DNA from 3 places in the Mesorhizobium sp. BR1-1-3 genome. Region 2 is predicted to be linked to each of the others. Evidence: predicted binding sites of a transcription regulator. Region 2 holds the regulator's gene; each other region holds the start of a gene.
The links. The regulator LexA, encoded in region 2, represses DNA repair genes until DNA is damaged. The targets are predictions, from matches to a motif close to TGTTCNNNNTGTGTTCNG.
Positions count from the first base shown of each region.

Region 1 (3,280 bases), on a different contig from region 2:
CGCGCTTCCACCACTCGCCGAACACCCGCTCAGGGCCATCGGCGCGCTTCACCTTTCGACGGATACCTCTCCAAGTAAAGCTCGCCGGCGGATGATCGGGCAGGAGCGCTATCGCCTCGATCAGCTCCGGCATGGCAAACAGACGAGCCGGACGCGGCCAATGGTCTGGCCATGCCTCGCCGGTCTCAACGGACGCGGGCGCTACACGCCGGAACGATCGCTCGGGCACGTCGCTGGCCACCGGGGTAAACCGATAGAGCTTTTCCTCACCGACACGATTTCCGAGGATGTCGATCAAGTCCGAGATATCCGCATCCCGTTGCTCGATGAGCGACGAAATGGTCTGCGTGGGTGTCAGTGGTTCGGCCACAGGTGCGGACAAGCGCATCAACTCGATGCCGAAGCCCGGATCGACCGTCTCGATCTTGTCGCAGATGAGCCGCGTCAGGCGCTTCACGTCACGGACCGGCAAGGCCGTGCCGACGCGGATGGCTTCGATACGGTTGTCGACGCGGTAAAGCAGCAGGTCGAGCCGCCGGGCACCCAGACCCTTCGTCTCCAGCTCTACACACAGCGCTTGAACAAGCTTGCCAGTGTAGCGGGCGATCGTCTCGGCCGCACCGATGGGTTCGCCAAACGCACGTTTTACCTCGACCACATCCGCCGGCCGGACCGGCTCTATCGGTTCGGCAAGGCGTCCAGCCGCCTGGTCAAGGCGGCGACCGAGTTCCGGCCCGAAGCGCAGCGTCAGTGGCGCTCGCGGCTGCTTCAGAAGCTCCCCTACCCTGTCGAAGCCCAAAACCCGCAGACCGCCAACGATCGCATCGGGCAATCGCAGCGCCGCGATGGGCAGAGGGAGGATCGCATCATAGGCTGCGTTGACGGCGACCACGCTGATGGTCTGATTGACGTATCGCGCAACGGCGTGAGCGGTACCCCAGCTATCGGCTATCGCGGCCCGCGCCGAAAAGCTGACTTGGTTGAGACGGTCGACCATATCGGCCAGCATCAACTGTTCGCCGCCATGAAGGTGATCGGCGCCCGTGGTATCCATGACCAATCCGTCCGGAGGATCCACAGCGACGATCGGCGCGTATCGCCGTAATGCCCATAGCGCCAGCCGCTCCAATGCCTCACCGTCTGCCTCGGGTTCGGCATCCATGACCGCCAGCCCCTGAACGAGCGCCTGTGCTTTCGTCGCCGGCATTCCCACCCGCAGGCCCGCTTCCACAGCCGCGCGATCTGTTGCTACCACCAAGCGACGGTTGCCTTGCTGCCCGACCAGCACCAAGGGTCTATCCGGTGGCGGCGAGACGTCGCCCAATTTCCTTCTGAGCCGGTCGGTCGACCAGCTTGGAAGGAAGAGCGAGACGACCCTTTGCATCACAAGCCTCCACTTCGATATCGAGCGTTTCCCCTCCACGTGATCGGATCAATTCAAGTTGCCATCGTGCCCGGCCGACGCCTGGCACGGGCAGCGGTCGCGACGGCAGCACGGAAACGCGCCAGCGCGTGACCGAAGCCGTCGGCTGCCCGAAATCGGCAGCTTCGGTCTGGCGGCGCCAGCGGCGGATGGCGATGCCCATCGCGCCGGAGCCTTCCGATGCAAGCTGCAAACGTCGCGAGGCCGTCATCGAGAGCCGGGCAACTTCGGCAACCACAGCCCCAAGCCCCACATGCCGCAAACCTTCCTCGAAGCAGGCGAGCAAGGCTTTGTCGTCACCGGCTTCGACATAGATCACCCGGTCGGGGTGAAGTCCGACCTGGGCGATTGCCGGCGCAAACAGATCCTGGCGCGTCACGCACCACAGCACCTTGCCTTGCGTTCTGGCCGCAATGCCCGCCGCAAAAAGCGACGCGGCGGCGCCATCGATTGCTCCATTGCCGCCGCCGGCAACTTCATGGAGAGCGCCAAGTGCCACACCGCCGCCTGGCAGATGACTGTCGATAGAGGAGATACCGAAGGGGAGCACCGCTCTTTCACGCGTATTGCCGCCTTCGAGACGCGCAATGCGATCTCGCAGATCGGAAATGGCAGCGTTTGGCGCCGATGCACTCATCTGTCCTCTGAACGCGAAATGCTGTGATATGTTCCTCATTTGTTCTCTTCCTAATGAAGAGTCAATGGCATGGTGCGGTGGCGCTGCGGAAGAAATGTTTGGCGCGACCGCTGCCTCGTGACGAAGGCCACGATGCCGCGCTGGACGTCGCGCCGGCGACTGCCGGCGCCTAAAGGAAAAACGGCGCATAAACCGCAGTCCTGCGCGCGTCCGCAAATGCGGACATTGTCGCGCGCAGGACGGAGGAAATTCGCCCCCGCCGCGGGCGGTTAACAGGACAGCCGTAGGAGCGTCAGCATAGCGCCGGCCGCAGGACGGGACGCGGGACCGACTGTCCCCGTCCGCGGCGGTCCGCATCTTGATCGGCGATGGAAGCAGTTGCCTTGGAAACGGGATGATGCGCCGATCATTGTCCAATGGGTTATCGCGTTGAAAAAACAGACCTTATTCTTCTATCGGCAACAGCCTATTGACTCCAATGTTCTTATTTTGTTCACTGTCGACACGATTGGCACAGGAGGCGAACCATGGAACTTCGCTTGAACATTGAAGGTGCAACGCCCGAAGAACTGGCACGCGGTGTCGCGGCAGCCGAAGCAGTCTTCGCGCGAGCCGGCATAACGCCCTTGCAAGGCGCGGAAGGTTTGTTCGCGTTGGAGGGGTGGGAAATCAAAGGCTTTCCGGAAGACGACAAACCTACCGAGGATGAGGACCGAGCGGCCATAATCTGGGAAGAAGCCGACGAAGCTGCGACAATTGCATGTTGTGCGGACTGGCCGGAGGACACGATTCCGCACCATCAGATCATGGAACTGATCGACGTTCCCCGAACGAGATTGCAAGCCGAGGCGCTTCCGGACACGTGGCCGGCGCGCAAGCAGCTCTATCCTGACGTCGTCAAACGGCTTGAGGTTACTGCTGGCCCGGACCGCCAGATCGATTTCGATATTGCCTTCGTTCTGGGTTGGGTCCCCGAGCGGCCGACGCTGGATCGGGTCGAGCCGCTATCGGAAGACGGCGATCGTATCCCCTTCTTCACCAGCGACCTTGCCCAGGTTGAGGAAATGGCCCGCAAGGCGCTCAAGGACTGGACGATCGAGATTGACCGGGATCCCTATGATGCCCGCGTTTTCGACCCTGCAGCCGCCGATGACGGTGACGAATTGCGCATGGCGGCGTGGCGCGATTTCGACGGCTCGCTGCTTATGGAGAAGCCGCCT
Region 1 is NZ_JAIUIC010000002.1:130,217-133,496, reverse strand. It holds gene LB559_RS05035 (DUF6504 family protein) at 1-1,384, opposite strand, end outside; gene LB559_RS05030 (ImuA family protein) at 1,296-2,060, opposite strand; gene LB559_RS05025 (hypothetical protein) at 2,588-3,280, shown strand, end outside.
Region 1: a site for LexA is predicted at 2,090-2,107, ahead of LB559_RS05030 (ImuA family protein). Genes of this name have one in related genera too.

Region 2 (3,280 bases):
CTCGAGGTCGTGCTGTTTCCGGAGCTGTGGACGGTCCGCACTCGGCTCTGACATCATCGAAATGAGAACAGGCTCACCGAAGGGACGCTCTGTGGCGGAAACCCTTCGCGAACAACCGGGGACTGACCATGAGTGGAATTCCTGATCTCGCCGCAGTCGAAGCGATGGATGCCACGGATCCGCTGCGGGCCATGCGCGACCGTTTCATTCTGCCGGAGGGGGTGATCTATCTCGACGGCAATTCACTGGGGGCAGCATCTCATGCCGTTTTCGGCGAGCTGCAGCAGGCGGCGACGCAGGAATGGGCCCGAGATCTTATCCGAGCCTGGAACACGGCCGGATGGTTCGAGATGCCGATCGAACTCGGCGACCAACTCGGACGCCTGATAGGAGCCGCGGCCGGCCAGACCGTTGTCTGCGACACGACATCGACCAACATCTACAAGGTGCTGCACGCAGCGATGGAGATGCGGCCCGGCCGGTCAGCCATCGTCGCCGAAGGTGACAGTTTTCCCACCGACCTGTACATCGCCGAAGGCGTGGCCTCGACCCGGGATGGCGTCCTGCTGCGCCTCGCGGGCGTCGACGCGCCGACCATCGAAGAGCTGATCGACGAAAACGTCGCGGTGGTGCTGGTCAACCACGTCAATTACAAATCGGGTGAACTGCGCGACATGACGGCGCTGACGCGCAGGGCTCATGCGGCCGGAGCGCTGATCGTCTGGGATCTCTGCCACACCGCCGGCGCCCTGCCCGTCGAGCTCGATCAGGCAAATGCCGATTTCGCTGTCGGCTGCACGTACAAGTACCTCAACGGCGGTCCGGGCGCGCCGGCCTTCATCTATGCCGCACAGCGCCACCACGGCGATATCAGCCAGCCGCTCAGCGGCTGGTGGGGCCATGCGCGGCCCTTTGCCTTCGAACGGGGTTATGTTGCCGGCACCGGCATCCGCCGTTTTCTGTGCGGTACGCAACCGGTCCTGTCGATGCGGGCGCTCAAAGGCGCGCTTGCCATCTGGAGCGACGTCGACATGGCGGCATTGCGAAAGAAGAGCGTCGCGCAGACAGAACTGTTCATCCAGCTCGTCGAAGCCAAGTGCGGCGCCTACGGTCTCGCGCTGGAGACTACCCGCGACGCGACCAGGCGCGGCAGCCAGGTGTCGTTCCTTCACGACCATGGCTATCAAATCATGCGGGCGCTGATCGAGCGCGGGGTGATCGGTGACTTCCGCGCACCGTCGACCATCCGTTTCGGCTTCACGCCGCTCTATGTCAGCTACAAGGATGTGTGGCTGGCGGTTGAGGTTCTGGAAGACATTCTGCGCACGGGTGCATGGAAGGACCAGCGTTTCGCCGTCAAGGAAGCCGTTACCTGACGCACCGATCCCGGCGATCCGCCGTCGCTGCCCTCACTGCCTGGCAAATAACGGAGAGCTGAATTTCCAGCCAAAATGCCCAACTGACGTTGGCGTTTTGGCTCCGTTTCGTTCACGGCCAACGAACGTCCCGAAGGTTGCAATCGCCCCTTGTCGAGGTCGATCGACAGATAATGCCAAGCTTTGGTAGGGGATAAGCCACAGGTCATTAACCATAACAATTTCAATGTGAGCAGGCGCATTGCCGAAGGTGGCGCCCGTCGATCGTAACCCGCTGGCAAGCGCCAAATAATTTCAGTAGCCTTAACAAATTCATTAAACTTTAAACGGTTGCAGAACACAACTGGAACAGATAGTGTTTGTTCTGGGTTTGTTTTTCGATTCTGGTTTCAGGGAACCTGGGGGCCGCCATGCTGACACGCAAGCAACATGAACTGCTGATGTTCATCCACGAACGCCTGAAGGAGAGCGGCATTCCGCCATCCTTCGACGAGATGAAGGAGGCGCTCGACCTTGCCTCCAAATCCGGGATTCATCGGCTGATCACGGCCCTTGAGGAGCGCGGCTTTATCCGCCGGCTGCCCAATCGGGCCCGCGCGCTGGAAGTGCTGCGGCTGCCGGACTCCATCGCGCCAGGCCTCAATGCGGCAAAGAAGTTTTCGCCAAGCGTCATCCAGGGCAGTCTTGGTCAGGGTGGTGCTCTTGGCCGGCAGATCAAGCCGGCGCCTTCGCGGATGCCTTCGCCCGGCAATGACGACGATGCGGTCTCTGCCGTTTCGATCCCGGTCATGGGTCGCATCGCCGCCGGCGTGCCGATCGATGCCATCCAACATCAGACGCATTCGATTTCGGTGCCGCCGGACATGATCATGGGCGGCGCGCACTATGCGCTGGAGGTCAAGGGCGATTCGATGATCGAGGCCGGCATCTTCGACGGCGACACCGTCATCATCCGCAACGCCGACACGGCCAGCCCCGGCGAGATCATCGTGGCGCTGGTCGATGAAGAGGAAGCGACGCTGAAGCGGTTCCGCCGCAAGGGCGCCTCGATTGCCCTCGAAGCCGCCAATCCAGCCTACGAGACACGGATTTTCGGGCCCGATAGGGTCAAGGTGCAAGGCAAGCTCGTCGGCCTGATCCGTCGCTACTGAGACGGCTGTGGGTTGACCACTGGCTTCTCGGGTTTCTTGAAGGGTGCCAGCCCCCTCGCCTCGCGAGAGTATTTGCGTTGCGTGTGCCAGGGCCGATATGGGCTGTCCACCGCGAAGCTGATCGTCGCCGGCGTGGTCGCCGATTGGCGATCGAAGAAGACCGCGGCACTGCCTTTGCGAGCCAGTTGCCGCTTGGTGATGACGAGAACCAGCGGGTTATGACAGGCGTCATAGGCGGTGGCGTCGTTGACGACGATCAGCTCGGCGAAGCCGCAGGCTTTCCAGGTGTCCTTGCGGTCCTCGACATAGGCAATGATCGCACCGGACATGTGCCTGGCCACGCAAACGCCTGAGGAGCAATAGAACGGCGATCCCGGCGGTAGCTCAACGGCATCCGCGACGTCGAATTGCCCATCGCTGTTGTCGAACACTTCCGGAACGACAATGGTTTCCGATGTCAGCGCGCGTTTCCAGTTGTCGACGGTGAATCCGTTCGGCCGTTGCCGGCTAACGGCAAGCTCACCGCCACCGATCGGCAACGCCACCAGCCGGGCGTCTTCCGAGATCAGCACATCGGGCGTGCGCGTATCCGAGACGGTCAGCAAGCCTGCCAACGCGAATGGCAGAGCCGCGAGCCGCAGCCATGTCGTCGCCATCGTCGCGATGACCAGGGCAATGGCCACCAGCAGGACCGACTGCTGCGAAATCAGCCCGACCCCATCGACAGGCGAACGCTCGGAGATCCAGCCTGAT
Region 2 is NZ_JAIUIC010000001.1:31,303-34,582, forward strand. It holds gene kynA (tryptophan 2,3-dioxygenase) at 1-51, shown strand, start outside; gene kynU (kynureninase) at 129-1,376, shown strand; gene lexA (transcriptional repressor LexA) at 1,787-2,527, shown strand; gene LB559_RS00155 (ComEC/Rec2 family competence protein) at 2,521-3,280, opposite strand, start outside.

Region 3 (3,280 bases), on a different contig from region 2:
CAAATATTGCAATCGTATCGACGCTCTGGGGCAGGTTAACAGTTTGGAATGCCCAGCCCGCCTTCAAACTTGCGGGGTCTGGTCGATTACTAGTATCATGAGCCGCAACGCGTTCTTCAATTTGTTTTATACAATTAATAATTATCGCGCCAGCTCCAAAACTTCGAGTTATCAGTCGCAAAAGTCTATCGTCATAAGCTGGGTGGCTGACGGGCTTACTGCACGGAACAGGGCACCAAGCAATCTTTGACAAGCGATCCGTTAGCACTGCGCTACGAAGTTTTTCTGCCCAATAGTCAGTTGACCGCGCCTTATGTTTATAGCGATGGACATTCTCATCGCGGATTGCAGGGCTCATTTTAAAGTTTAAGATGTGGTTGTTCGTCTCGGACTTATAACCCCCGTGCGCGGTATACCAGATAAAGGATATAGTCATCTTTCTCTAGGAAGCCATGCTCCCCGCGTGTCAGATCATCGATCTTTGTAAAGCGCGCTGACATTTGCCAAAATATCTTCAATACCAGAAACTCGGATCGCGCCTAGTTCCTCGAACCTGTGGGGCCACGTTATATCGGATCTATGAAAACAGCTTTCAAGAATTAATAGCGGTCGACCTTGTGCTAAAGCCGCTCGCGCTTGCGTGAGTGTTCCAGATGTTTCCCCAGCTTCAACAATAACAGTTGCATCCGTCAAAGCACTCATCGTTATGTTCCGCTCTGGGAAAAAGGTTCGCGTCTTATTCAAGGGCATAGCCTTGTATGCCACAACCGGAACCTGCGATATCAAAAGGTTCTCTCGGGCTATCTTCTCATGAATACCCCTATTTTCTCTCGGATAAGCCGTAGAAATTGGAGTTCCCACTACTGCAATTGTGGGGAATTTCAGAGATATGGCTGTTTCATGGACAATTGCATCGATCCCTTTCGCCAGCCCGGAGACCGGAATAATTTTGTCAGAAATCAGCCCCTGGACTATTCGGCGGGTCTGCAAAATACCTTCATCGCTTGGCTCACGAGTGCCCACCACTGCAATAGAAGGCTGTTCTGAGAGCGCCCAATAGCCTTGATAATAAAGCAGTTCGATAGGATGTTTCGCTACACGAATTTTGTTGGGATATTCGCCGGCGCCGTGAATCCTGACACCATACGGAGCAGAGCTAAATTTCCGTATTTGTTCATCTGCTAGTTCGGCATATTTGACTGCTGTGGGATATGGGACGAAATCAGAGGGAACAGAAAAGGGGACACCGCCGAACCTGTCGGCAATCGACTTAAATGATGCCCCATGGTCCAGCCAAAGGGCCTCATACGCACCCATTTCCAACCAAGGAGAAATGGGGTCGGAAGACTTAAGATCGAATTGCGTAGCTGCGGTCATGTTGCCTATTTAGGGCTGCATCGGCAGATGTTCGACTGGAATTGCGTCAAGGCGCATTTTGGAACAAAACAGGAACTTACACAAGAGACTTTATTGCCGAGCATTTGCAATCGGTTACGTCGTATCCTAATCGGGAATTGCCGGGGAAAACGCCTCCCCTTGTAGCAGGGAAGCCCTGTCGTACAGGCGGCGAGAATACTTGGCCGTCCGCTCCATTCCCCTTCTCCGATGTCCGCCCGTCACCTATTGTAAACGCCCCGCCCTGTCGTATCCTCTCTCCCGGCTTGGGGAGACATCACATGCGTTCCACTCTAGACACCGTCGCCGCGATCGGCCTCGCCATCGGCGGTGCCTTCGGCCTTGCCGGCACCTTCGTCGCCAGCGCCCCACTTCGCGAAACACTCTGGACGATCGACGGTGCCGCACTGGTGGTCGCCACCGCGCTGTTGACGATGAAATACCAGCGGCTGGGCAATGACTGCATAGCCGCGGGCTTCCTGACCTTCCTGGCCGGAGAGACCCTGCTGATGGCGGGCAATGCGGCGGGGCTGGAGGCCAGCGTGCCCTCCTATGTCGGCGGCATCTCGCTTTGGGCGGCGGCACTGGTCATGGTCAGCGTGCCCAGGACATTTGCCCTGTGGATGCGGCTCACCGCGCTGGTGGCGGCCGTGCTGTTTGTCGTCTCGGCTTGCATGATCCTCTGGGGGGCGCCCTTGCTGCCTACCTCGGCACCGCTGCCCGCCGCGGGCTATCCGTTCCTGGTGCTGACCTTTGCCGGCTGGATCTGGACGCTGCTGAAGCCGGCCCGGTGAGGCTTTGTCCGCTTGCGTACCAAACGTCCGGCCTGGTTGATCGGGCATCGGCGGGGCGGTAAAAAATCCGGGCGGCGGACCCAGGTTCGCCAGTGGCCGGCGCGGGCTCAGGCAACTGCCTCACCGGCATTCGCGCCGGCCATTTTCAACCCGCAGATGATCGCAGCGATCCACCGGCTAGCCCTGCACTTGAAGGGGCGCTGACGCTTCTGACCTTCTCCCCTTGTGGGAGAAGGTGGATCGGCGCGCAGCGCCGAGACGGATGAGGGGTGCGTGACGGAGTGAGGCGGTGAAGGTTCTGCTCTGGTTCAGGGCGTTTACTGTTGGCGTATCGCCAAGCTGGAACACCCCTCATCCGTCTTGCCGCTGCGCGGCAATCCACCTTCTCCCACAAGGGGAGAAGGTTAGAAATGCCGGCGCATCACCGTCGCCCGGCCCTTCGCAGGCTCAGAGCGTTCGAGGCTCGTAAAGCCAAGCAATTGGCTTTACGTCCGCTAGCGCGGACCGCCTCTCAGCTCTCAATCCACACCTTCTCAAAGTGCTGCTCCAGCGCCTGGTGCTGTTCGCAGCCTTCGACGCCCTTGCGGTAGGTCCGGTAGACCGAGCGCCAGTAGGGTTGGATGATGATGCCTGAATCGCGCAAATTCTGCTCGATCTTGCCCATGATCTCCTTGCGCGCCTTGGCGTCGGGTGTCGCCAGTGCCTTGTCGAGCAGCGTGTCGAACTCGGGATTGGCGTAGGCGCTCTCGTTCCAGGCGGCGCCGGATTTATACGCCAGCGCCAGCACCTGGACGCCGAGCGGGCGGCCGAGCCATTCGGTGCAGGAGAAGGGGTATTTGCTCCAGTCGTTCCAGAAGGTGGCGGCGGGCAGCACGGTGCGCTTGATCTTGAGGCCGGCCTCGCGCATCTGCGCGCCGATGGCGTCGCCGGTGCTCTTTTGCCATTCGACGTCGACGGAGATGAGCTCGAACTCGTGGTCTGATTTGCCGGCCTCGGCCAACAGCTTCTTCGACTGCTCGACGTCACGCTTCGCCGGGCCGATATCGGCATATTCGGGGTGCATGGGGCCGACATGATGGTTGTCGGCGGGC
Region 3 is NZ_JAIUIC010000008.1:284,675-287,954, forward strand. It holds gene LB559_RS20010 (hypothetical protein) at 1-358, opposite strand, end outside; gene LB559_RS20015 (DNA-processing protein DprA) at 472-1,377, opposite strand; gene LB559_RS20020 (hypothetical protein) at 1,677-2,189, shown strand; gene LB559_RS20025 (ABC transporter substrate-binding protein) at 2,701-3,280, opposite strand, start outside.
Region 3: a site for LexA is predicted at 1,437-1,454, ahead of LB559_RS20015 (DNA-processing protein DprA). Genes of this name have one in related genera too.